DNA from 2 places in the Pseudomonas anguilliseptica genome. Region 2 is predicted to be linked to the other one. Evidence: predicted binding sites of a transcription regulator. Region 2 holds the regulator's gene; the other holds the start of a gene.
What was found. Region 2 encodes LexA, which represses DNA repair genes until DNA is damaged. Its sites were predicted from a motif close to CTGTNTNNNNANACAG; they were not measured.
Positions count from the first base shown of each region.

Region 1: recN (DNA repair protein RecN) is a predicted target of LexA. The motif match lies at 2,805-2,820, and genes of this name have one in related genera.

Region 1 is NZ_FNSC01000001.1:320,886-331,073, reverse strand. Features, by position in the region: gene BLW24_RS01690 (outer membrane protein assembly factor BamE) at 25-543, opposite strand; gene fur (ferric iron uptake transcriptional regulator) at 641-1,045, shown strand; gene recN (DNA repair protein RecN) at 1,107-2,780, opposite strand; gene grpE (nucleotide exchange factor GrpE) at 2,935-3,504, shown strand; gene dnaK (molecular chaperone DnaK) at 3,604-5,520, shown strand; gene dnaJ (molecular chaperone DnaJ) at 5,647-6,771, shown strand; gene dapB (4-hydroxy-tetrahydrodipicolinate reductase) at 6,843-7,646, shown strand; gene carA (glutamine-hydrolyzing carbamoyl-phosphate synthase small subunit) at 7,867-9,015, shown strand; gene carB (carbamoyl-phosphate synthase large subunit) at 9,052-10,188, shown strand, end outside.
Region 2 is NZ_FNSC01000001.1:4,799,054-4,809,241, forward strand. Features, by position in the region: gene BLW24_RS23415 (TetR/AcrR family transcriptional regulator) at 22-729, opposite strand; gene lexA (transcriptional repressor LexA) at 1,005-1,616, shown strand; gene sulA (SOS-induced cell division inhibitor SulA) at 1,627-2,103, shown strand; gene BLW24_RS23430 (hypothetical protein) at 2,214-2,447, opposite strand; gene BLW24_RS23435 (DUF6586 family protein) at 2,525-3,043, opposite strand; gene topA (type I DNA topoisomerase) at 3,118-5,727, opposite strand; gene BLW24_RS23445 (DUF1653 domain-containing protein) at 5,853-6,089, opposite strand; gene fadA (acetyl-CoA C-acyltransferase FadA) at 6,175-7,350, opposite strand; gene fadB (fatty acid oxidation complex subunit alpha FadB) at 7,381-9,528, opposite strand; gene BLW24_RS23460 (hypothetical protein) at 10,009-10,188, shown strand, end outside.

The sequences.
Region 1 (10,188 bases), 4.5 Mb from region 2:
TCCGGGCTTTTTTATCAGCATGTATTACTGCGGTGTACTTTCCAGAGGCTCTGGAGTCGGTACCGGTACGACTTTCACGTCGTCCACTTCGCGCTGAATCTGTTCAAGCAACGAACCCGGGGCGGGCTTCTCTTCAACCTGCGGCTGCTGAGTGGTTTGCGGAGTGGTTACGCCGCTGTCCTCACCCAGAATGGCCTGGTCGCGGCTGACGCCTGGCATAAAGTCGCCAGACAGACCAATTAGTTGGTCATCAGCGTTGAAATTCACGCTGACGCGTTCTTGCAGGCGTTGACCGCCGCCCGGCTGAATACTGTAGAGGTAATCCCAGCGATTGGCGTGGAAGGTGTCAGTGAGCAGGGGGTTGCCCATGATAAACCGCACTTGCTTGCGGGTCATTCCTGGCCGCAACTGGTCTATCATGTCCTGCGTGACGACATTGCCCTGTTGGATGTCGATTTTATAAACCCCGGGGAATGAACAACCGGCGAGTGCGAGTAGCCCCGTAAGGGTGAGGCTGGTCAGCAGGAGTTTGGTTTTTTGCATCGGTGGGCGACTTCCACTATCTTGGCTGGGCAATATAACCCCGGATCATACCCGCAATAAAGGAAGCTGCGAAGCCGCTTCCGTGAGAAAGCAGACCATGGTTGAAAATAGCGAACTACGCAAGGCTGGCCTGAAAGTGACCCTGCCACGGGTCAAGATACTGCAAATGCTCGACCACGCCGGTCAGCGTCACATGAGTGCTGAAGATGTTTACAAGGCGCTGATGGAGGCGGGTGACGACGTAGGTTTGGCGACTGTGTACCGCGTACTGACCCAGTTTGAAGCAGCAGGTCTGGTGGTTCGTCATAACTTCGATGGCGGTCATGCGGTCTTCGAATTGGCGGATAGCGGCCATCACGACCACATGGTCTGTGTCGATTCTGGTGATGTGATCGAGTTCTTCGATGCCGAGATCGAAAGACGTCAGAAAGAAATCGTTAAAGAGCACGGTTTCGAACTGGTTGATCACAATCTTGTGCTGTATGTGCGCAAGAAAACCTGATTGATGCAGGTACAACAAAGGCGGCCCTAGGGCCGCCTTTGTGCTTTCTAGACCTGCGCAATCAGGCCTGGGCGCTACCGACCATCTGTCGGGCATGGGCCAGTGACTCCTCAGTGAGATCTACGCCGCCAAGCATGCGGGCGATTTCCTCGACCCGTTGCGCAGGGCTGAGTTTGCTCACTGCGGTGCGGGTGGCATCGCTTTCACGTACTTTGTGCACGAACAGGTGCTGGTGCCCTTGTGCGGCAACTTGCGGCAGGTGAGTGACGGTTAGTACCTGGCCACGCTCGCCGAGGCGGCGTAGTAGTTGGCCGACCACTTCGGCGGTGGGGCCGCCGATGCCGACGTCGACTTCATCGAATACCAGAGTCGGCACCCGCGAGGTCTGTGCGGTGATCACCTGAATTGCCAGGCTGATGCGCGACAGTTCACCGCCCGAGGCGACTTTGGCCAGCGCCTTCAGCGGCTGGCCAGGGTTGGCGCTGACCAGAAATTCCAGTTGCTCCAGGCCGTTGGGGTGCGGCTCGCTGTTGCTGTTGGCACTCAGCTTGATATTGAAACGCCCGCCGGGCATGCCCAGCGTTTGCATTTCCTGCTCGACCGCGCTGGCCAGCTGGCTGGCGGCGTTGTTGCGCAGGGTGCTGAGCTCCGCTGCTTTTTCCTGGTAATGCCGTTCGAAGGCGGCCAACTCATCACTCAGGCGTTCGGCGGCTTGGTCGTCGGCGTTAAGGCGTTCCAGTTCTTCGAACAGTTGCTGCTGCATGGCGCCCAGCTCTGTTGGCTGGATGCGGTGCTTGCGCGCCAGGGTGTAGATGGCGTCCAGGCGCTCTTCCATCTGTTGCAGGCGCTCAGGGTCGGCGTCGAAGTGGTCGAGAAAGCGGTTCAGTTCGCCGACCGCTTCTTCTACTTGAATCTGCGCGCTGGCCAGCAGGTTGGTGGCTTCGCTAAGCGCCCCAGGTTGACCCTGAAAAGCGCCGAGGCGATTGAGGCTGCTGGTCAGGGCGGACAGTACATTACCGGCATCATTCTCGCTGCATTGCTCGATCACCAGGCGGCAGGCGCTGAGCAGGCTTTCGGCGTTGGTCAGGTTTTTGTGTTCCTGCTCCAGGTTGTCCAGTTCGTCTTCGCCGAGTGCCAAGTTGTCGAGCTCTTCCAGCTGATAGCTGAGCAATTGATGGCGCGCACGTTGTTCGTCGCCGATGCTGGAAACCCTCTCCAGCTCATTTTTGGTCTGCTTCCAGCGTTGTGCCGCGAGTTGCACCTGGCGGGCCAGCTCCTGGCTGCCAGCGTATTCGTCGAGCAGGCGGCGGTGGGTGTCGGGCTTGAGCAGGGATTGGTGCTCATGCTGGCTGTGGATGTCGATCAGCAGCTCCCCCAGGGCCTTGAGGTCGCCTTGCGGGCACGGTGAGCCATTGATATAGCCGCGCGAGCGGCCTTCGGCAGTGATCACCCGGCGCAGGATGCATGGGCCGTCGTTGTCCAGGTCGCGCTCGGCCAGCCAGGCGCGGGCTTCGGGGATGTCATGCAGGTCGAAACTGGCGAGGATGTCCGCCTTGTCCGCACCGGGACGCACTACGCCGCTGTCGGCGCGATCACCCAGAGTCAGGCCGAGGGCGTCGAGCATGATCGACTTGCCGGCGCCGGTTTCGCCGCTGATCACGCTCATGCCTGCGTCCAGCTCTAGATCAAGGTGTTCAACGATGGCGTAGTTGTGTACGGACAGGTGCACCAGCATGGCGACGGCCTCCCAAGTTCATGTCTGGTTGTTTATACAGTGTTTTTTGTGGGCTGGCAATCCGTCTGTAGTCCTTGAAACCACATTTTTTGACCCCATATAGCGGTCAGGCACGTGAGTTGAGGCTCGCGTCGGATTTTAAGAGGAGAGACGCATGGCTGACGAACAGACCCTGGATACGCAGAACCCCGATGTACAAACAGCTGCCGAAGCGGCTGCGGGCGATGACCTGGTTGCCCGCGTGCAAGCGCTGGAAGAGCAACTGGCTGCTGCGCAGGATCAGTCGCTGCGCATGGCCGCCGATCTGCAGAACGTGCGTCGTCGCGCCGAGCAGGATGTAGAAAAGGCGCACAAATTCGCTCTGGAGAAATTCGCCAACGACCTGTTGCCGGTGGTGGATAGCCTGGAGCGCGGCCTTGAGCTGTCGAATCCGGATGATGAGGCGATCAAGGCGGTCCGTGAGGGCATGGAGCTGACGCTCAAGCTGTTCGGCGACACTCTCAAGCGTCACCAGCTGGAGGCGCTTGATCCGCATGGTGCACCGTTCAACCCTGAGCACCATCAGGCTATGGCGATGCAGGAAAGCACCAACGTCGAGCCTAACAGCGTGCTCAAGGTGTTCCAGAAGGGTTACATGCTCAATGGTCGTCTGCTGCGCCCCGCCATGGTGGTGGTCAGCAAGGCGCCGGTAGATGCGCCGCCATCGATCGATGAGCAGGCTTGAAATTCGCCGAGCCGCCCCCATTAAACAGTCAAGCGTTTTAGTGCTACCGCCGCTGACAACGATCAGCGGCGGGATTATCAAAGTTTCGGGAGAGTGAATATGGGCAAAATTATTGGTATCGACCTGGGGACCACCAACTCCTGCGTCTCTATTCTGGAAAACGGCAGCGTCAAAGTTATCGAGAACGCTGAGGGCGCGCGTACCACGCCGTCGATCATTGCGTATGCCAACGATGGCGAAATTTTGGTTGGCCAGTCGGCCAAGCGCCAAGCAGTGACCAACCCGCACAACACCCTGTACGCGGTAAAGCGTCTGATCGGTCGTCGTTTTGATGAAGAGGTTGTGCAGAAAGACATTCAGATGGTGCCGTACAAAATTGTCAAAGCTGACAACAACGACGCCTGGGTGGAAGTGAACGGCCAGAAAATGGCGCCGCCACAGATTTCGGCTGAAATTCTGAAAAAGATGAAGAAGACCGCCGAAGACTACCTCGGCGAGCCAGTCACCGAAGCGGTTATCACCGTGCCGGCCTACTTCAATGACAGCCAGCGTCAGGCCACCAAAGACGCCGGCCGTATTGCTGGTCTGGACGTAAAGCGCATCATCAACGAGCCAACCGCAGCCGCTCTGGCCTACGGTATGGACAAGGCCAAGGGCGATCACACTGTGATCGTCTATGACCTGGGTGGCGGTACCTTCGACGTTTCGGTGATCGAGATCGCTGAAGTCGATGGCGAGCACCAGTTCGAAGTGTTGGCCACCAACGGTGACACCTTCCTCGGCGGTGAAGACTTCGACATTCGTCTGATCGACTACCTCGTTGACGAATTCAAGAAAGAAAGCGGCATGAACCTCAAGGGTGATCCGCTGGCCATGCAGCGCCTGAAAGAAGCCGCTGAGAAAGCCAAGATCGAGCTGTCTTCGAGCCAGTCGACCGACGTCAACCTGCCGTACATCACTGCGGATGCCAGCGGTCCGAAGCACCTGAACGTGAAAATTTCCCGCGCCAAGCTGGAATCGCTGGTTGAGGATCTGGTACAGCGCACCATCGAGCCTTGCCGCATCGCGCTGAAAGATGCCGGTATCGAAATCGGTGCAATCAATGACGTGATTCTGGTTGGCGGTCAGACCCGCATGCCGCTGGTGCAGAAGCTGGTGACCGATTTCTTCGGTAAAGAAGCGCGTAAAGATGTTAACCCGGACGAAGCTGTGGCCATGGGTGCTGCTATTCAGGGGGCTGTACTGGCTGGCGACGTCAAAGACGTGCTGCTGCTCGACGTCAGCCCGCTGACCCTGGGTATCGAAACCATGGGCGGCGTGATGACTGCGCTGATCGAGAAGAACACCACCATTCCGACCAAGAAGTCGCAGGTATTCTCAACTGCTGACGATAACCAGGGCGCCGTGACCATTCACGTGCTGCAGGGCGAGCGCAAGCAAGCCAGCGGTAACAAGTCCCTGGGCAAGTTCGACCTGGCCGAGATTCCGCCAGCGCCACGTGGCGTACCGCAGATCGAAGTAACCTTCGACATCGACGCCAACGGCATCCTGCACGTCGGCGCGAAAGACAAGGCGACTGGCAAGACTCAGTCCATCGTGATCAAGGCCAACTCCGGTCTGTCCGAGGAAGAGATTCAGCAGATGGTGCGTGACGCCGAGGCCAATGCCGAGGAAGACCGCAAGTTCGAGGAGCTGGCTACCGCGCGCAACCAGGGTGATCAGCTGGTGCACGCCACCCGCAAGATGATCACTGAGGCGGGCGACAAGGCTACTGCTGACGAGAAGGCTGCTATCGAAACTGCACTGAGCGCCTTGGAAGTGGCGATCAAGGGTGACGACAAGGCCGATATCGACGCCAAGATGACCGCGCTGTCCGAAGTCACTGCCCCGCTGGCGCAGAAGATGTACGCCGAACAGCCGCAGCCAGGTGCGCAAGCCCAGGATGCTGAGCAAGCCAAGGACGCAGGCGACGACGTGGTCGACGCTGAGTTCGAAGAGGTCAAAGACAACAAGTAAATAGGCGCAAGCTTATGCCGCTCTGGCCGGGCGCGACGCGAGTCGCGTTCGGCATGATCCGCCGCGCGGGAGCTTGCTCCCGCGTTGGCGTGTCTGGAGTAGACGATTTAAAGGTGTTGAAGACTTATGGCTAAACGCGATTTTTACGAGGCGCTCGGTGTCGAGCGCGGTGCCAGCGAAGCGGAGCTGAAAAAAGCCTACCGCCGTCTGGCCATGAAGTATCACCCGGACCGTAACCCTGGCGATAAGGCCTCGGAAGAGAAGTTCAAGGAGGCCAACGAGGCTTACGAAGTGCTCTCCGATGCGGCCAAGCGTTCGGCTTACGACCAGTACGGGCACGCCGGGGTCGACCCGCAGATGGGTGGCGGCGGTGGCCCGGGCGGGGCGAATTTCTCCGATATCTTCGGTGATGTATTCAGCGATTTCTTTGGCGGCGGTGGTCGCGGTGGTTCACGCGGTGGTGCACAGCGCGGCAGTGATCTGCGCTACACCCTGGAGCTGGATCTGGAAGAAGCGGTGCGTGGCACGACGGTGACCATTCGCGTACCGACGCTGGTCAATTGCAAGCCTTGCGATGGCTCGGGCGCGAAGAAGGGCACTACGCCGGTGACCTGTACCACCTGTGGCGGCATCGGTCAGGTGCGGATGCAGCAGGGCTTCTTCTCGGTGCAGCAGACCTGTCCGCGTTGCCACGGCAGCGGCAAGATGATCACCGATCCTTGCGGTTCCTGTCATGGTCATGGTCGGGTAGAAGAGCACAAGACCCTGTCGGTGAAAGTGCCGGCGGGTGTCGATACTGGCGACCGCATTCGTCTGTCTGGCGAGGGCGAGGCGGGTGCCATGGGTGGCCCGGCGGGCGACCTGTATGTGGTGGTGAATGTGCGCGAGCACGCGATCTTCCAGCGCGACGGCAAGCACCTGTACTGCGAAGTGCCAATCAGTTTTGCCGATGCGGCGCTGGGCGGCGAGCTGGAAGTGCCGACCCTGGATGGTCGGGTCAAGCTGAAGATTCCGGAAGGCACCCAGACTGGCAAGATGTTCCGTCTGCGTGGCAAGGGCGTTGCTCCAGTGCGTGGCGGTGGTGCAGGTGACCTGATGTGCAAGGTGGCGGTGGAAACCCCGGTCAACCTGGATAAGCGTCAGCGCGAACTGCTCGACGAGTTCCGTAAAACCCTGGAAGGCGACAGCTCGCATTCGCCGAAGGCCAATGGCTGGTTCGAAGGTGTTAAGCGCTTCTTTGGCGACCTGTAAATCCCGCTGGCAGGCTGCGCGGTCGTTAAGCGGCGGCTGCAGCCTGGGGCGACAGCTTGGAGCTGATAGCTATGCAACGTATTGCTGTGATGGGCGCCGCCGGGCGCATGGGCAAGACCCTGATCGAGGCCGTACAGCTGGTCGATGGCGCAAGCCTGAGTGCGGCGATTGATCGTGCCGACAGCAGTCTGGTTGGCGCGGACGTCGGTGAGCTGGTGGCGCAGGGCAAGATTGGCGTCAATCTGGCGGGTGATCTGAATGCGGTGCTTGATCAGTTCGATGTGCTGATCGATTTCACTCACCCGTCGGTTACCCTGAAAAACCTGGAGATTTGCCGTCAGGCCGGCAAGGCTATGGTCATTGGCACCACCGGTTTTTCCCCGGAGGAAAAACAGCTGCTGAGTGATGCTGGCAAGCAGATTTCCATCGTGTTCGCCGCCAACTTCAGTGTTGGCGTCAACCTGTGCTTGAAACTGCTCGACACGGCGGCGCGGGTGCTGGGTGATGATGTGGATATCGAAATCATCGAAGCCCATCACCGTCACAAGGTCGATGCGCCGTCCGGCACCGCCTTGCGTATGGGTGAAGTCGTGGCCAATGCCCTGGGGCGCGATCTGCAGAAAGTCGCGGTGTATGGCCGTGAGGGGCAGACCGGTGCGCGCGAGTGCGAAACCATCGGGTTTGCCACGGTGCGCGCCGGTGATGTGGTGGGTGATCACACTGTGCTGTTCGCGGCCGATGGCGAGCGCGTGGAAATCACTCACAAGGCATCCAGTCGCATGACCTTCGCCAAGGGCGCTGTTCGTGCGGCGCTGTGGCTGCAGAATCGCAAGCCTGGCCTATACGATATGCAGGACGTTCTGGGGCTGAATTGATGTTGGGGTGGGGCATTCTGTTGCAGGAGTGCCTTTTGCCTGGCTCTCAAGTGCAACTGGCGGTGGACCGAAAAGGCAGTTTCCTGTAAGCTTTCTGCTTTAGTGTGTCCACTAAAGTTGCGCAGAATGAATCAGATAAAAAAGCGGGGTGACGGTTGATACGTCATCCCGCTTTTTTACAATCTGCGTTTGCTTCACGTTTTGATTTCCGGAGGTTTTCTTGAGTAAGCCAGCCCTTAAACCTGCCATTTTGGCTCTTGCTGATGGCAGTATTTTTCGCGGCGAGGCCATCGGTGCCGATGGCCAAACTATTGGAGAGGTGGTTTTTAACACCGCCATGACCGGCTATCAGGAAATCCTTACCGATCCTTCCTATGCCCAGCAGATTGTCACCCTGACCTATCCGCATATCGGCAATACCGGTACCACGCCGGAAGATGCCGAATCCAATCGCGTATGGGCCGCTGGCCTGATTATGCGTGACCTGCCGCTGACCTCCAGCAACTGGCGTAACAAGCAGCCGCTGGATGAATACCTCAAGGAAAACGGCACCGTCGCCATTGACGGCATCGACACTCGCCGCCTGACCCGCATCCTGCGTGAGAAAGGTTCGCAGAACGGTTGCATTCTGGTTGGCGACGACGCCACCGAAGAGAAGGCGCTGGAGCTGGCACGTAGCTTTCCTGGCCTGAAAGGCATGGATCTGGCCAAGGTGGTCAGCTGCACCGAGCGTTACGAATGGCGCTCCAGTGTGTGGAATCTGAAAGACGACAGTCATCCGCAAATCCCGGCCAGCGAGCTGCCATACCATGTGGTGGCCTACGACTACGGCGTCAAGCTGAACATCCTGCGCATGCTGGTTGAGCGCGGTTGCCGCGTGACCGTCGTGCCGGCGCAGACGCCTGCTAGCGATGTGCTGGCGCTGAATCCCGATGGCGTGTTCCTGTCCAACGGCCCAGGCGATCCCGAGCCGTGCGATTACGCGATTCGGGCGATCAAGGATGTGCTGGAAACCGAGATCCCGGTATTCGGTATCTGCCTTGGCCACCAGCTGTTGGCCCTGGCTTCCGGTGCCAAGACCCTGAAAATGGGCCACGGCCACCATGGAGCCAACCACCCGGTGCAGGACCTGAAAACCGGCGTGGTGATGATCACCAGCCAGAACCACGGTTTTGCCGTGGACGAAAGCAGCCTGCCAAGCAACGTGCGCGCCATTCACAAGTCGTTGTTCGACGGTTCCCTGCAGGGTATCGAGCGGACCGATAAGGACGCCTTCAGCTTCCAGGGTCACCCCGAAGCGAGCCCCGGCCCAGCCGATGTGGCGCCGCTGTTCGACCGTTTTATCGAAGCCATGGCCAAGCGCCGTTAAGCCAGTCGACTGACCCAAGGATTCGAGAGAGAGAACATGCCAAAGCGTACAGACATTAAAAGCATCCTGATCCTCGGCGCTGGTCCGATTGTTATCGGCCAGGCCTGCGAGTTTGACTATTCCGGTGCCCAGGCGTGTAAAGCGCTGAAAGAAGAGGGTTACCGCGTCATTCTGGTCAACTCCAACCCGGCCACCATCATGACCGATCCGGCCATGGCTGACGCCACCTACATCGAGCCGATCAAGTGGGCCACCGTGGCCAAGATCATCGAGAAGGAGCGCCCCGACGCGCTGCTGCCGACCATGGGCGGCCAGACCGCGCTGAACTGCGCGCTGGATCTGGAGCGCCACGGCGTGCTCGAGAAGTTCGGCGTCGAGATGATCGGTGCCAACGCCGATACCATCGACAAGGCCGAAGACCGTTCGCGCTTCGACAAGGCGATGAAAGACATCGGCCTGGCCTGCCCGGTATCCGGCATCGCCCACAGCATGGAAGATGCCTACGGCGTGCTGGAGAAGGTCGGCTTCCCGTGCATCATCCGTCCGTCCTTCACCATGGGCGGCACCGGCGGCGGCATTGCCTACAACCGTGAAGAGTTTGAAGAAATCTGCGCGCGCGGCCTGGATCTGTCGCCGACCAGCGAGCTGCTGATCGACGAGTCGCTGATCGGCTGGAAGGAATACGAGATGGAGGTGGTCCGCGACAAGAAGGACAACTGCATCATCGTCTGCGCCATCGAAAACTTCGACCCGATGGGCGTGCACACCGGCGATTCGATCACCGTGGCTCCGGCGCAAACCCTGACTGACAAGGAATACCAGATCCTGCGTAACGCCTCGCTGGCGGTACTGCGCGAGATTGGCGTGGAAACTGGCGGCTCCAACGTGCAGTTCGGCATCTGCCCGAACACTGGCCGTATGGTCGTGATCGAGATGAACCCGCGCGTGTCGCGTTCCTCGGCCCTGGCCTCCAAGGCCACTGGCTTCCCGATTGCCAAGATCGCCGCCAAGCTGGCTGTGGGTTACACCCTTGACGAGCTGAGCAACGACATCACTGGCGGGCGCACCCCGGCTTCGTTCGAGCCGGCCATCGACTACGTTGTGACCAAGATCCCGCGTTTTGCTTTCGAGAAGTTCCCCAAGGCCGACGCCCGCTTGACCACGCAGATGAAG
Region 2 (10,188 bases):
CACCAAGCCCACCCGCCGAGGTCAAACTTTGCTGGGCGCTGCGGGAGTCTTGGTACGCGGCTTAAGCTGTGCGCTGGCCAGGGCTTCATCGGCCAGGCCGGTTTCCGAACGCATGCCGGCCGCCAGAAATGGCACCATCAGGCGCATCACCTGCTCAATCGAGGTACTCACCCCAAAATCGGTTTCCGACATCGCGCGCAGAGCCTTGATCCCGGACATGCTGAACGCCGCAGCGCCGAGCATAAAGTGCACGCGCCAGAATAGCTCCAGTGGCGGGATGCGCGGGGCGGCTTCATGCACCAGCTGCATATAGCGACGGAACACTTTTCCGTAGACCTCTTCGAGGTACTTACGCAAGTGCCCCTGGCTCTGACTGAAGGCCAGACCCAGTAGGCGCATAAAGATTGACAGGTCGTTACCACTGCGCGGCTTTACTGCCAGCGCCTGCTCGACCAGCAGCTCAAGCAGCTCTTCCAGACTGACCTTGGTTTCCGGTTTGGCCTGACGACGATCCAGTTCGCGCTCCAGGCTTACGCAGAAAGGCCCGAGAAAGCGCGAGAACACCGCCTGAATCAGGGCCTTTTTCGAGCCGAAGTGATAATTCACCGCAGCCAGGTTCACTCCAGCCTTGCTGGTGATCAAACGCAGAGAAGTTTCTGCGAAACCTTTCTCCGCAAAAAGCTGCTCTGCCGCATCGAGAATGCGTTCAACGGTTTCCGACTGGGCCATGACTCTTTTCATCTGAACAAACACTTGTTTGAAACATACGTTTCAGTCGCCCGCCTTGTCAAGCCGGGCAAACCATCTTGTGGCCGGGCGGTCACAGACATTCGCTAATAGGCACGGGCTAACCCTAGTTAGACGCCCCCCCTGAGAGACCCGAGTAACAGTGCGCCGCAACAGACGAGATAAAGGTCAATTGAGTAGAGATCAGAACACAAGGATTGCCAAGAGCTAATCACTGTATACAATCCCAGCAACTGTACAAAAAGACAGAGTCGACCATGCTAAAACTGACGCCGCGCCAAGCTGAAATTCTCGCCTTCATCAAGCAATGTCTTGAAGACAACGGCTACCCGCCTACCCGAGCGGAAATCGCCTTGAAACTGGGTTTTAAATCACCTAATGCAGCGGAAGAACACCTCAAGGCCCTGGCCCGTAAGGGTGCAATCGAAATGACCCCTGGCGCTTCGCGCGGTATCCGCATTCCCGGCTTCGAGCCCAATGCCGATGAAGAAGAAGGCCTACCGGTAATTGGCCGCGTCGCTGCCGGCGCACCAATCCTGGCGCAGCAACATGTCGAAGAGTCCTGCAAGATCAATCCGGACTTCTTCCACCCCAAGGCCGACTACCTGCTGCGTGTACGTGGCATGAGCATGAAAGACATCGGCATCTTCGATGGCGACCTTCTGGCCGTGCACACCACCCGTGAAGCCCGTAATGGGCAAGTGGTGGTGGCGCGCCTCGACGATGAAGTGACCGTGAAACGTTTCAAGCGTGAAGGCAACAAGGTCTGGCTGATTGCGGAAAACCCGGAGTTCGCGCCGATCGAAGTAAATCTGGAAGAACAGGATTTGATTATTGAAGGCTTGAGCGTCGGCGTTATCCGCCGCTAGTGGAGGATTTATGCAGTTCCCGCAATCACTGAACCGTACACAACTGCCTTTGTTCGATGCATTTCTGGCATCGACGGTGACGCCGTTACTTGCCGATCGCGCTGAGCTGCCCTGGCAAGATGATGAGACAGAGGCTTTCAGTGAACTGTCGCTGCGTGGCGCAGCCGGGCACTGCCTGAACCTTCTCGCACCGATTTTGCGTGAACTTAGCGATAACCTCGATGAGCGCTGGCTGACCCTGATTGCGCCACCATCAAGCTTGACCCAAACCTGGCTACGCGAGGCGGGCCTGAACCGCGAACGCATTCTGCTGCTCCACCCACGCGGCGCACAAAGCGCGCTGGAGTTGGCGCAACAGGCCCTGACACTAGGACGCAGCCATACCGTAGTCAGCTGGCTACACCCTCTGGAACGTCAGGCGCGGCAACAGCTTGAGCAAGCGGCCCGTCAGGGCAAGGCGCAAAGCCTAAATATCAGCCTGGGATAGTTGGCCAGCAGCCATGCACAAGGATTGTGCGCGCCAGCCAGTAGAACCTGACGCTAGAAATAACAAACACCAGCAAAACACTCTAACCAAAACCCGGAAAAGCTCTGCAATCAATGCAGAACCCGCGGCCCCTCTTCCTGCTGGAAATTATTTTCCGCCAGGCGCCCCGCCATCTGTACACCGACATTGAGCATGGCCTTGGCCACCTCAACATGCTGCCCCTGCAGAAAGGCTTTGGCATCGGCAGAGAAATCCAGCACCACCAGTGACTCTTCATCCTCGGCACGACGCAGGGCAATGCGCCCGTCGGGCAATTCAACAATTTCCAGGAATGATGTAGGCATTGGCTTAGCTCTCCACGAAAGGCCGACAGTGTAACAGCCGACCCGGGTTCACCCTAGTCCACCGGTCCAATCAGCCTTTACCATTCGCTCAGGGTTTGCCGAAAGCGTTGTGCCAGAGCCTTCAGCTGCTGACGCCAGGCCTCAAGCGCCTCCTGCGCCAAGGGTACGACTTCTTCATCCAGGCTGACCGCTGTGATCAATGGCGTAGCGGGATCGACCTTGGCTTTCTTACCCGCTTGCGGCGGCTGAAACAGCTCGGCATAGGCCTTGAGCAACTGAGCAACCCAGCTGTCAGCGGACTTTGCCAGCTCGACCAGCTCCCCCAGCTCCTGGCTTGGCGCCCCCTGCAACACCTCGTCGGTGAGAAAGCGTTCGGCCTGCGGAGCAGCGCTGTCAGGCAAACGGTAATAGCCAGCAATCTCATGGCACAGGCCGAGCAAGGCACCATACAGATGAAACAACGCAGCCTCGCGCTCAGCCTGGATCAAAGCCAGGGCATTCATGCTCTGGCCTTGTTCAGCCTTGCGCCAGGACTCTAGCGCCAGACCGGCATAGAAAATTTTCTGGTTGGTGCGGGTATAGAGTTCATTGGCCATTGCGGCGCCCTCCATAACAACGGATTGGACAAGCATGCGCGCACCGGCCAATGGCCGACACGCGCACCGCTAAATCAGCTCTTGTCTTCGACTTTCCACTTGCCGCCATCAAAGAACGCACGCCAGCCAGTCGGTTTGCCGTCAACTTCGGTCTGTACGTACTGCTCCTTGGTCTTGCGGCTGTAGCGGATCACCGCTGCGCGACCTTGCGGATCTTTCTTAGGCGCTTCGCAGAGGAAGTGGTACTTGGGGTCGATCTCATCGCGATGCGGAATCAGCTCCAACACCAGCGGTGCGCGAGTTTCACGGTTTTTCGGGAACTGGCTGGCCGCCAGGAACAGGCCCGAAGCGCCGTCGCGCAGGATGTAGGTGTCGTTGACTTTTTCGCACTTGAGCTCCGGCATCTTCACCGGGTCCATTTTCGGCGGTGCCGCCTCACCGCTTTTCAGCAGTTTGCGGGTGTTCTTGCACTCGCTATTGGTGCAGCCAAAGAACTTGCCGAAACGACCGGTTTTCAGCTGCATCTGGCTGTCGCACTTGTCGCAGTCCAGGCTTGGGCCTTCGTAACCCTTGATGCGGTACTGCCCCCGCTCTACTTCATAACCGCTGCAATCCGGATTATTACCGCAGATATGCAACTTGCGGGTTTCATCGAGCAGGTAGGCGTCCATCGCGGTCGAGCAGATCGGGCAGCGGTATTTGCCGAGCAGCACGCGCGACTCCGACTCACCCTCATCGTCCGCAGCAATTTCATCGCCCGGCACCAGGTTGACGGTGGCCTTGCAGCGCTCTTTCGGCGGCAGGGCATAGCCAGAGCAGCCAAGGAATACGCCAGTAGAGGCAGTACGAATGGTCATCGGCCGGCCACAGTCACGGCAGGCGATATCGGTCAGCGTCGGCTGGTTGGCACGCATGCCACCCTCACCTGCTTCAGCCACTTCAAGCTTCTTCTTGAAGTCACCGTAGAACTCGTCGAGCACGTGTTTCCACTCGCGCTCGCCCTGAGCCACATCGTCCAGGTGCTCTTCCATGCCGGCAGTAAAGCCGTAGTCCATCAGGTTGGAAAAGCTTTCCGCCAGACGCTCAGTGACGATGTCACCCATCTTCTCCGAATAGAAACGGCGGTTGTGCAGCGCAACATAGCCGCGGTCCTGGATGGTTCCGATGATCGCGGCGTAGGTCGACGGGCGACCAATGCCGCGCTTCTCCATTTCCTTGACCAGGCAGGCCTCCGAATAGCGCGCTGGCGGCTTGGTGAAGTGCTGACTGGGGTCGAGCTTGACCAGTTTGAGCACTTCGCCCTGAGTCATTTCCGGCAATACGTCGTCATCGCCCGGCTTGCTCAGCTGCGGCAACACGCGGGTATAACCGTCGAATTTGAGGATACGGCCCTTGGCACGCAGCTCGAATTGCGCCGCTGTGACCGTCACTGTGGTCGACAGGTATTCGGCCGGCGGCATCTGGCAGGCGACGAACTGGCGCCAGATCAGCTCATACAGACGCTCGGCGTCACGTTCCATGCCCGACAGCTGAGTCGGCTTGAGGTTGACGTCGGAAGGACGAATCGCTTCGTGCGCCTCCTGAGCGCCCTCCTTGCTGCTGTAGGCAATAGGGTTGGCAGGCATGTACTTCTTGCCGAACTCGCTTTCAATAAAGCCACGCACCATGCTCACGGCATCAGCCGAAAGATTGGTCGAGTCGGTACGCATATAGGTGATGTAGCCGGCCTCATACAGACGCTGAGCCATCATCATGGTTTTCTTCACCCCAAAACCCAGGCGGTTACTGGCGGCCTGCTGCAAGGTGGAAGTAATGAACGGCGCTGACGGCTTGCTGCTGGTCGGCTTGTCTTCGCGTTTGCTGATGCTGTAGCTGGAGGCTTTCAGCGTCGCTAGGGCCGCCATGGCCTGGGCCTCATTCAGCGGCTTGAAGGCTGCGCCGTTCTCACGGGCCACTTCAAAACGGACATTGGCGCCTTTGGCGGTTCCCAGATCGGCGTGCACTTCCCAGTACTCTTCAGGGACAAACGCGCGGATCTCTTTCTCGCGCTCGACCACCAGTTTCACGGCTACCGACTGCACACGACCGGCGGACAGACCACGGGCGATCTTCGCCCACAGCAGCGGCGAGACCATATAGCCCACTACACGGTCGAGGAAGCGCCGCGCCTGCTGGGCGTTGACCCGGTTGATATCCAGTTCGCCAGGCTTGGCAAACGCTTCCTGGATCGCCTTCTTGGTGATTTCGTTGAACACCACGCGCTTGTAGCGGCTGTCATCACCACCGATGGATTCGCGCAGGTGCCAGGCAATGGCTTCCCCCTCGCGGTCCAAGTCGGTTGCGAGATAGATGGTGTCGGCATCCTTGGCCAAACGGCGCAACTCTTCGACCACCTTCTCTTTGCCAGGGAGGATCTCGTACTTGGCTTTCCAGCCGTGCTCGGGATCCACGCCCATGCGTGCAAACAGCTGACGCTTAGCTTTTTCCTTGGGCGACAGCGCCGGTACTTCACCTGCAGCGGCTTTACCACGCTTGACCGGCTCTTTGGCGGTACTCGCCGAACCACTGGTGGGTAGGTCACGGATGTGGCCGATGCTCGACTTCACCACGTACTCGTTGCCCAAGTACTTGTTGATGGTCTTGGCCTTGGCCGGGGATTCCACGATGACCAGCGATTTGCCCATGGATTGGAAAATTCCTGAAATTCGATAAATAAATGCGGGAGGCGCTGTACTGCCTACTAGCGCGGCACCGCTATATATAGTGGTGGTCCGGCCGAGGTCAAGCGCAGCAGTGGCCCGATGTCAGCTTAAGGCCGAGTAAAGAGTGCGGTTTCAGCCTGAATCAAAGCAAAGCGTGGAACCGTCTCGCCGTCCACCTCAACGCTTTCGCAAAACATCTCCAACGGCCGCACCCACAAGCCAAACTCGCCGTACAGCGCCTGATAGACCACCATCGCCTGTTCCGTTTCGGAATGCTGGGCTACGCCAAACACACGGTATTCAGGGCCTTTGTAGTGACGGTAAAGACCAGGCTGTAGCTGCATCGGTGAATTCCTTGAAGATTTTCTGCGGATAAACAAAAACCGGGGCACTGGCCCCCGGTTTTTCCATCTCTTACACCGATGAAGCTTAGAGGCGTTCGAAGACGGTGGTGATGCCTTGGCCGAGACCGACGCACATGGTCGACACACCGAAGGTACCGCCATTCTGCTTCATCACGTTCAGTAGGGTACCGGAGATACGCGCGCCGGAACAACCGAACGGGTGACCCAGAGCGATGGCGCCGCCGTGCAGGTTGACCTTCTCTTCCATCTTGTCGAGCACTTTCAGGTCCTTCAGCACAGGCAGAGCCTGAGCAGCAAAGGCTTCGTTGAGCTCGAAGAAGTCGATGTCGTTGATGGTCAGGCCAGCACGTTTCAGGGCTTTCTGAGTCGACGGTACTGGGCCATAACCCATGATCGCTGGATCAACACCGGCCACGGCCATGGCGCGAACCACTGCCATTGGCTGAATGCCGAGGCCCTGAGCACGCTGGGCGCTCATGACGATCATGCAGGAAGCGCCATCAGTGATCTGCGAGGACGTACCTGCAGTCACGGTACCGCCTTTCGGGTTGAACGCAGGCTTCAGCGCAGCCAGGCTTGCCAGGGTGGTTTCCGGACGAATGGTTTCGTCGTAGTCAAACACTTTCAGGAAACCGTTCTCGTCGTAGCCTTGCATCGGGATGATTTCATCCTTGAACTTGCCTTCGACGGTAGCTTTGTGGGCCAGACGGTGCGAACGCTCACCGAAGGCGTCCTGCTGCTCACGGCTGATGCCGTGCATCTTGCCGAGCATTTCAGCAGTCAGACCCATCATGCCCGAGGCCTTGGCCGCGTACAGCGACAGGTGCGGGTTTGGATCAACGCCGTGCATCATGCCAACGTGGCCCATGTGCTCCACACCGCCGATGACGAATACGTCACCGTTGCCGGTCTGGATTGCCTGCACAGCAGTGTGCAGAGCGCTCATGGACGAACCGCACAGGCGGCTCACAGTCTGGCCAGCAGCAGTGTGCGGGATCTGGGTCATCAGCGACGCCATGCGCGCGATGTTCCAGCCCTGCTCCAGGGTCTGGTTTACGCAGCCCCAGATCACGTCTTCCACTTCAGCTGGGTCCAGCTTGGTGTTACGTGCCAGCACGCCGCTGATCAGGTTGGCCGACATGGTTTCGGCACGGGTGTTGCGATGCATGCCGCCCTTGGAACGACCCATCGGGGTACGACCGAAGTCGACGATGACTGCATCTCTAGGATTCAGGCTCATAAATTCACTCTCGCTCTAGTCGTTGCGCGATTAACCGAAAAACTTCTGGCCGTTAGCGGCCATTTCGCGAAGCTTGGCAGTCGGGGTGTACAGCGCGCCCAGCTCGGCGTATTTGTCGGCCAGGGCAACGAACTCGGCTACACCGACGGTGTCGATGTAACGCAGTGCACCACCGCGGAACGGAGGGAAGCCGATGCCGTAGATCAGGCCCATATCGGCCTCAGCTGCGGTATCAACGATGCCGTCTTCCAGGCAACGCACGGTTTCCATGCACAGAGGAATCATCATGAAGTTGATGATGTCTTCATCAGTCACTTCACGCTGCTCGGTCACGATGGACTTGAGCAGGTCGTAGGCAACCGGATCGGAAACCTTCTTCGGCTTGCCGCGCTTGTCCATTTCGTAGGCGTAGAAGCCCTTGCCGTTCTTCTGACCCAGGCGATCTGCTTCGTACATCACGTCAACCGCGGTACGGCCTTCAACTGCCATGCGATCCGGGAAACCTTCAGCCATCACATCACGGCCGTGGTGACCGGTGTCGATACCAACCACGTCGGACAGGTACGCCGGGCCCATCGGCCAGCCGAACTTCTCCATGACCTTGTCGATACGCACGAAGTCGACACCGAATGCCAGCAGCTTGGAGAAGCCACCGAAGTACGGGAACAGCACGCGGTTAACCAGGAAACCTGGGCAGTCGTTGACCACAACCGGGGTCTTGCCCATTTTCTTGGCGTAAGCAACGGTAGTAGCCACGGCTACGTCGCTGGACTTCTCGCCACGAATCACTTCAACCAGCGGCATCATGTGCACAGGGTTGAAGAAGTGCATGCCGACGAAGTTTTCCGGACGCTTGAGGGCCTTGGCCAGCAAGCTGATGGAAATGGTCGAGGTGTTCGACGCAAGGATGGCGTCTTCTTTGACCACGCCTTCCACTTCAGCCAGAACAATCTGCTTGACCTTCGGGTTCTCAACCACGGCTTCGACAACGATGTCGACAGCGCCGAAATCGCCGTAGGACATGGTTGGACGAATGGCAGTAAGGGCTTCAGCCATCTTCGCCGGGGTCATACGACCTTTGGTAACGCGACCGCCGAGCAGCTTGGAAGCCTCGGCCAGTCCCATCTGGATACCCTCTTCACGGATATCCTTCATCAGGATCGGAGTGCCCTTGGAAGCAGACTGGTAGGCGATACCGCCACCCATGATGCCGGCACCGAGTACGGCGGCCAGTTTCACGTCTTTGGCGATTTCGTCGTGCTGCTTGGCTTTCTTCTTCAGATCCTGATCGTTCAGGAACAGACCAATCAGGCTGGCAGCAACCGGGGTTTTAGCCAGTTTAACGAAGCCCGCAGCTTCCACTTCCAGCGCTTTGTCGCGACCGAAGTTAGCGGCTTTCTGAATGGTTTTGATCGCTTCAACCGGCGCCGGGTAGTTCGGGCCAGCCTGACCTGCGACGAAACCTTTGGCAGTTTCGAAGCACATCATCTGCTCGATCGCGTTGAGCTTGAGCTTTTCCAGCTTCGGCTGACGCTTGGCCTTGTAGTCCAGCTCGCCAGAGATGGCGCGCTTGATCAGATCCAGAGCAGCGGCTTGCAGCTTGTCAGCGGCAACCACAGCATCCACTGCACCCATTTTCAGGGCGTCAGCAGCTTTGTTTTCTTTACCACCGGCAATCCACTCAACGGCGTTATCGGTACCGATAACCCGTGGCAGACGCACGGTGCCGCCGAAGCCTGGGGAGATGCCCAGTTTGACTTCTGGCAGGCCAACCTTGGCGCTTTCGGCCATGACGCGGTAATCCGCGGCCAGGCACATCTCAAAACCACCGCCCAGGGCGATGCCGTTGATCGCGACAACAGTCGGAACATTGAGGTCTTCAAAATCACTGAAGATCTTGTTGGCTTCGAGGTTGCCAGCCACCAGTTCTTCGTCTGGCAACCTGAAGTTGTCGACGAACTCGGTGATGTCGGCGCCGACGATAAATACGTCTTTGCCACTGGTGACAATCACGCCCTTGATCGAACCATCGGCCTTGATCGCATCAACGGATTGACGCAGTTCATTGAGGGTAAGACGGTTGAATTTGTTGACGGATTCACCCTTGAGGTCGAATTTCAATTCGACGATGCCGCTCTCAAGAGCCTTAACCGTGATGGCTTTACCTTCGTAAATCATCAACTGATCTCCACGGTATGGAAGCTGAACAGTACACATCGGAGCCAACCAGCAAGCTACTCCACGGCACAGCCGTCTAGAGTAACCCCAATCAGCCTGGCACACCCACCGACGCGATAATCGGACTGTAAAGGCGCTGTCTTAAGAGGCAAACGCTCAATTCATACGCCCGTTTGATTTGGATGTGCACACCTTCAAGGAAAAGCCCCAACTTGTCAATTGGCCTGTTGTGACTGCAAAGGCGTACAAAAAATTACGTTCAGACCTACGCAGGCATGCAGATCACTCTGCAGCGAACAGGCGGCCATCCGCAGCGATTTACGGTTACTTCGCCAACTCTGCAAACAGAAGTGTGATCCAGTGCATACCTAGCAAAATGATTTGGCTGCAGGTACAGTCGTCTCAATACGGCCGTTTTAGACCGCCCGTAGCCAAAACAAAAACAATTAGAGCCCAATCAAGGGCGCACGGAGTTCCCCCATGTCGAGCCGCATGCTTGCCATTGTTTTGAGCACCCTGCTCGCAATTACCCTCCCCCTCTTCAGCGCCGCGACCCAGGCTGCAGATGCAGCAACCAGCCTGCTGAAACTGCACCAGCTGCGCCTTGCCGCACAAAAGTCTCTGAGCGACTTCTACATGTTCAATGGCATGGAAGGCGAT